Alloyangia pacifica: one gene and its partner. The main gene of each other region encodes a partner of the protein of the gene in region 2 in a complex. Links are inferred from orthologs where the notes say so. Each region holds a gene or a part of one and is shown on either strand. Other genes may lie near its edges.

Region 1 (2,958 bases), on a different replicon or contig from region 2:
AAGTGCTCAAGACCGGCTGCTGCTGCGAGGTTCTTGTAGCCGTTGGCACCGTCGGAACAGAGTACGGCATCGTTCGGAACCAGCGGCTTCATGGCGCGCTCGAGCGTCACGCTCTTTCGGTTCGGCAGGCGTCGGAAGAGGCGCGCGCCGCCTCGGTCAGCGACGGTGAGTATGGGGAGCTGCCACTTCGAGAGGCCTCGCATCATCTTCAGCCCCTGTGTCGTGAAGTCCTCCCACCTGGGGCGGGGCGGCGGTGCAACCTTCTTCGGATCTGCGAAGTGCCGGACCCATTCACGAGAACCCTTGCGCGATTCCCGCTGGAAGGTCTCATCCGCCTCCACGATCCCGGAGAAGCTCACGGTTGAGCTGCTGCCGATGATGGAAAACACCAGCATCCGCCAACGCCAGACCGTGTATTTGTTGAGTCCCAACTGCCGCGCGAGCTTGCGCACCGACTGAGGCGCGGCGGCACCCAGCATGTCCTGCAGCGCGACCATGAACAGGTCCGGGCGATGGAGCCGGCCAATGGCGCTGCCCGTTCTTCCCGAATAGGTTTTCCGGCAGCCCGTGCAGCGGTAGCGCTGGACCTTGGTCCGGGTGCGGCCCCACTTCTGTCGGCGCTCGTCGCCGCAGAAGGGGCACTTGTCATCTTGGATAGTCCGTGCTTCGATCTCCGAGATCGCCTCGGTCTTCCGTCGGAGATCCCTGATCTTCGACTGGGCGTCCTCGATCTGGGCCGGGTTCAGGCGGTCGAGGGCATCGAGAAACCGGCGAAAGTCGTGGTGCAGCATGGGTATCCTCCGCGTCAAGAGCCGAGTGATATAGGCCCATCTGCGAAATCACGAAGCGCACCAACACGGTTTGCGGACACCCCTAAATTTTTTGCCTGGAAGGAAGACCCCGCGGGTGGACATTGCGGGCGCTGGCGGCGCAAATCGAGCGCAAACGGAGCGAGGTGGCATGGATATCGAGGATCTGGCGGCACGCATCGAGGCCGGCGAACGGCGCGCGCTGGCGCGGGCAATCACGCTTGTGGAAAGCGGCCGGGCCGATCACCGCGCGCAGGCGACGGCTCTGCTCGACCGGCTGCGCGGCGGCGGGCGCCAGGGGCTGCGGATCGGTCTCTCGGGCACGCCCGGGGTGGGCAAATCGACCTTCATCGAGGCCTTCGGCATGATGCTCACCGGGCAGGGGCTCAGGGTGGCGGTGCTGGCTGTGGACCCTTCTTCGGCGCGCTCGGGCGGGTCGATCCTTGGTGACAAGACCCGCATGGAACGGCTGTCACGGGACCGCAATGCGTTCATCCGTCCCTCGCCGGCGCAGGCGCAGCTCGGCGGAGTGGCGCGGCGCACGCGCGAGGCGATCGGGCTTTGCGAGGCGGCCGGTTTCGACGTGATCCTGATCGAGACCGTCGGGGTCGGCCAGTCCGAGACCATGGTGGCCGACATGTCCGATCTCTTTCTGCTGCTGCTGGCTCCCGCCGGCGGCGACGAGCTGCAGGGGGTGAAGCGCGGCATCATGGAGAGCGCCGACATCATCCTCGTCAACAAGGCCGACGGCGAGCTGAAGGGCGCCGCCATGCGCACCTGCGCCGATTACGCCGGGGCGCTGCGGCTCTTGCGCAAGCGCCCGCAGGACCCGGAGGGCTTTCCCAAGGCGCTGACGGTCTCGGCGCTGGAGGAGGCGGGACTCGCCAAGGCTTGGGATGAGATGCAGGCGCTGGTGGGCTGGCGCCGCGAGTCGGGGCAGTTTGCCGCTCGGCGGGCGGAGCAGGCGCGCCACTGGTTCGAGGCCGAGGTGCGCGAGGGTCTCCTCGCCCGGTTGCGCAAGGAGCCTGTCCGCGGCGCCATGGAGGCGCTGGCACGCCGGGTCGAGGAGGGGCAGCTCAGCCCGGCCCAGGCGGCCGAGGACATCCTCGACACCTATCTGCGGGGCTATGCCGGGAAGGGCTCTTGACGCCGATGGGGCTTGGAGCTAGAGAAGCCCGACCAGATTCCGGGCGCTGTGCAAGCGGCGCCCTTTGATATTGGCGGAAGGCCCGCTTTCGCCCCGAGACATGAAGGAATGGACCCAATGTCGCGCGTATGCGAACTGACCGGCAAAGGCCCGATGACGGGCCACAACGTGAGCCACGCCAACAACAAGACCAAGCGTCGCTTTCTGCCGAACCTGAATGATGTGACTCTGCAATCCGAGACTCTCGGCCGCGGCGTCAAACTGCGCATCTCGGCTTCGGCCCTGCGTTCGGTTGACCACCGTGGTGGCCTCGACAAGTTCCTCGCCAAGGCGAAGGACGTCGAACTCAGCGCCAATGCCCTGAAAGTGAAAAAAGAAATCGCCAAGGCACAGGCTGCCCAGGCCTGATCCTGCCCACAGAGATTTCCACAGCCCCGGAGCCTTGTGCTCTGGGGCTGTTTTCTTTTGTTTCTATTGCTTTAAGTCAGGTGCGCCTTCATGTGGCGTACTGATTGGACATGAATTGTCCACACGTCATCCCCTTGCGGCAGCCGTGTGGATGGTCCACGAATTCCCAAGCATTGCGTTCACTTGGGGAGAATTGCTTAGAATGTGCCTGAAGATCTTCGCTGCCACTGTTCTGGCATTGTCCACAGTCGGGTCGGCGCGTGCCGATATCCGCATCGAAGAGGCCTACGCGCGGGCCGCGATGCCCTCTGCGCCCACCGCCGCGGTCTATCTCGAGCTGCACAATGACGGGGCCGAAGATGAGGTGCTGCTCGGGGCCAGTTCCGAAAGCGCCGCGAAAACCATGCTGCACGGGAGTTCCGAAGGGGCGGGCGGCGTGATGACGATGACCGCGCACCAAGGCGGCGTGGTGATTCCCGCCGGGAGCAGCCATGTCTTCGCGCCCGGCGGCGATCACGTGATGCTGATGGGTCTGACGGAGCCGCTCGACGTGGGTGCGACGCTCGGCCTCACCCTCAGCTTCGAGCGGGCGGG
Region 2 (3,026 bases):
GTAGAGCTCGTCTTCCAGCCCGATCAGGAAGTTGTGGGTGCCGAAGTCGGGATGCGCCCCGCCCGGCGACAGCGGCTGGCCAAGCCCGCTTTCGGCATGGCTCACCGCCTCTGCCAGCGTCTCGCCGAGAACCGCCAGGTGATCAAGCTCGAGCATCATTCCTCCGATGTGATTGCATCGCATCACGATAGCCGGGGGCGCGGGGCGCGCAATGGTGAAATGGTCCCTTTGCTGCGCGGCAGCTTGGTCAAGGGCGTCTGGTGGTGGTCAATCGCGCATGCCGCCGTTAGGGTGCCGCGCAAATGCCCGGCAGCGACGACCGGGCCCCGAGGCAAGGACAATCCCGATGAAAACCCGCACGCTCTTCCTGATGCTCGCCGCAACGCTTGGTCTCGCCGCCTGCGGCGTGCCCTTCGTGCCGTTCATCTAAGCACTGAACGGCCGCCCGTCGCACGCGCGGGCGGCGAGAGGGCTCACGCAGTCTGCGTGAGCTGCCCCCTGTCATTCCGCCGCGCGGGGCGCCCCGATGAGGCCGAGGATCTCCTTGGCCGCCGAGGGGATATTGGTGCCCGGTCCGAAGATCGCCTTTACCCCGGCCTTGTAGAGGAAGTCGTAGTCCTGGTGCGGGATCACCCCGCCGCAGATCACGATGATGTCCTCGGCGCCCTGATCCTTCAGCGCCTGCACCAGCTGCGGGGCGAGCGTCTTGTGGCCGGCCGCCTGCGAGGAGATGCCGACGATGTGCACATCGTTGTCGATGGCGTCCTGCGCCGCCTCTTCCGGGGTCTGGAAGAGCGGGCCCACGTCGACGTCGAAGCCGATGTCGGCAAAGGCGGTGGCGATGACCTTGGCGCCGCGGTCGTGCCCGTCCTGCCCCATTTTCACCACCAGCATCCGCGGGCGGCGGCCTTCCGCCTCGGCAAAGCTCTCCACGTCGCGCTGGATCTGGGCAAAACCCTCGTCGCCCTCATAGGCCGCGCCATAGACCCCGGCGAGGGTCTTCACCTCGGCGCGGTGACGTCCGAATTCCTTTTCCATGGCCATGGAAATCTCTCCGACAGAGGCCCGCGCACGGGCGGCTTCGACCGCGGCTTCCAAAAGGTTGCCGCCCTCCTTCGCGCGCCGCTCGAGCTCGGCCAGCGCGGCGTCGCATTTCGCCTGATCGCGGGTGGCGCGGACGTGCTCAAGCCGCGCCACCTGGCTCTCGCGCACCTTGGCATTGTCGATGTCGAGAATGTCGATCGGGTCTTCCTTGTCCTTGCGGTACTTGTTGACCCCCACGATCACCTCTTCGCCGCGGTCGATCTGCGCCTGACGGCGCGCGGCGGTCTCTTCGATGCGCAGCTTGGGCATGCCGGAGGCCACGGCCTTGGTCATACCGCCCATCTCCTCGACTTCCTCGATCAGCGCCCAGGCTTTCTCGATCAGCTCGTTGGTGAGGCTTTCCACGTAGTAGGAGCCCGCCAGCGGATCGACGACATTTGTCACCCCGGTCTCTTCTTGGAGGATGAGCTGGGTGTTGCGCGCGATCCGGGCCGAGAACTCGGTGGGCAGCGCGATCGCCTCGTCGAGCGCGTTGGTGTGCAGCGACTGGGTGCCGCCCAGAACCGCGCTCATCGCCTCGTAGGCGGTGCGGATGACGTTGTTGTAGGGGTCCTGCTCTTGCAAGCTGACGCCCGAGGTCTGGCAATGGGTGCGCAGCATCTTCGAGCGGTCGGACTTGGCGCCGAACTCGGTCATGATGCGGTGCCAGAGCGTGCGCGCGGCGCGCAGCTTGGCCGCCTCCATGAAGAAGTTCATGCCGATGGCAAAGAAGAACGACAGCCGCCCGGCAAACTTGTCGACATCCATCCCGGCATTGATCGCGGCGCGCACATATTCGCGCCCGTCGGCCAGCGTGTAGGCCAGCTCCTGCACGAGGTTCGCGCCAGCCTCCTGCATGTGGTAGCCGGAGATCGAAATCGAGTTGAATTTCGGCATCTCGTTCGAGGTGTACTCGATGATGTCCGAGATGATCCGCATCGAGGGCTCGGGCGGGTAGATGTAGGTGTTGCGGACCATGAACTCCTTGAGGATGTCGTTCTGGATGGTCCCCGAGAGCACGGAGCGGTCGTGGCCCTGCTCCTCGCCCACGACGATGAAGCTGGCGAGGATCGGGATCACCGCGCCGTTCATCGTCATCGAGACGGAAATCTTGTCGAGCGGGATGCCGTCGAAGAGGATCTTCATGTCCTCGACGCTGTCGATGGCGACCCCCGCCTTGCCCACATCGCCGACCACGCGCGCGTGGTCGCTGTCATAACCGCGGTGAGTGGCGAGGTCGAAGGCGACCGAAACCCCCTGCTGCCCCGCCGCCAGCGCCTTGCGGTAAAAGGCGTTCGACTCCTCGGCGGTCGAGAAGCCCGCGTATTGCCGGATGGTCCAGGGACGGCCCGCGTACATGGTCGCCTTCACCCCGCGGGTGAACGGACCGAAGCCCGGAAGCGTGCCCATGTGCGGCAGTTCCGCCGTGTCTTCGGCGGTATAGAGCGGCTGCACGTCGATGCCTTCGAGCGTGTGCCAGGTCAGATCGTCCAGCGGACGCCCTCTCAGTTCCTTCTCCGCGAGCTGGCGCCAATCGTCCTTCTTCGCCGTCATCGTCTCGTCCTCTCTCCTAGCGGGCGTCGGGCCGGGCGGTCCCGGCGCGCGCAGCACCCCTTCGTTCACGCGCGAGCTGCCGCGGTCAGGCGGCGGCTAATTTTTTCGTCACCCAAGCAGGCAGGGCCTGTGCAGTGGCGCCCCGCTTGCCTATATCTTGTTGCATGACACGCCGTATTGCCCTTGTCCTGCTTGCCTTTCTGACGCTCACCGCGGGACTCGGCGCGGCGCAGAGCGCGGAAACGCCGAGCCTCGACGAGTCGATCCGCCCGGCGGGCGAGACCACGCTCGACGAGTTTCTCTGGCTCAAGCGGCCCCTTCTGGTCTTCGCCGACAACCCCAGCGATCCGCGATACGTGCAGCAGATGCAGCTGATCACCGAGCGGCTC

The links. Proteins that work in one complex are often made in the same cells at the same time.
Region 1: the proteins of scpA (region 2) and meaB are in contact, whole or in part, in a crystal structure (PDB 8DPB), measured with the Methylorubrum extorquens proteins. The link is inferred for Alloyangia pacifica from one-to-one orthologs. Residues at the interface, in SOR27001.1 of Methylorubrum extorquens: Glu577, Glu578, Asn579, Asp580, Gly581, Arg582, Arg583, Arg585, His596, Ala604, Ser605, Ala608, Asp609, Gly611, Phe612, Asp613, Val614, Asp615, Ile616, Gly617, Pro618, Leu619, Glu625, Arg628, Gln629, Val631, Glu632, Asn633, Asp634, Glu661; in SOR26638.1 of Methylorubrum extorquens: Arg20, Ala21, Ala24, Arg25, Thr28, Ser32, Arg33, Arg34, His37, Thr98, Gly99, Gly100, Ser101, Ile102, Leu103, Lys106, Thr107, Ala110, Ala113, Ile114, Asp115, Arg116, Ala118, Phe119, Ile120, Arg121, Pro122, Pro124.

What each region holds. Positions count from the first base shown.
Region 1 is NZ_CP022189.1:874,737-877,694, forward strand. The notes cover bases 110-2,958. They hold meaB (methylmalonyl Co-A mutase-associated GTPase MeaB), read left to right. Parts: upstream 110-960; coding sequence 961-1,956; downstream 1,957-2,958. Other genes in these bases: CEW88_RS04180 (IS1595 family transposase), read right to left, coding at 110-791; rpmB (50S ribosomal protein L28), read left to right, coding at 2,074-2,364; CEW88_RS04195 (copper chaperone PCu(A)C), read left to right, coding at 2,567-2,958. Also shown: more of CEW88_RS04180, read right to left, coding at 1-109. UniProt on the Escherichia coli protein: Binds and hydrolyzes GTP. Likely functions as a G-protein chaperone that assists AdoCbl cofactor delivery to the methylmalonyl-CoA mutase (MCM) ScpA and reactivation of the enzyme during catalysis.
Region 2 is NZ_CP022190.1:159,040-162,065, forward strand. What follows is about bases 70-2,986. They hold scpA (methylmalonyl-CoA mutase), read right to left. Parts: upstream 2,638-2,986; coding sequence 502-2,637; downstream 70-501. Other genes in these bases: CEW88_RS13740 (VOC family protein), read right to left, coding at 70-159; CEW88_RS13750 (DUF4174 domain-containing protein), read left to right, coding at 2,802-2,986. In the rest of the region: more of CEW88_RS13740, read right to left, coding at 1-69; more of CEW88_RS13750, read left to right, coding at 2,987-3,026. UniProt on the Escherichia coli protein: Catalyzes the interconversion of succinyl-CoA and methylmalonyl-CoA. Could be part of a pathway that converts succinate to propionate.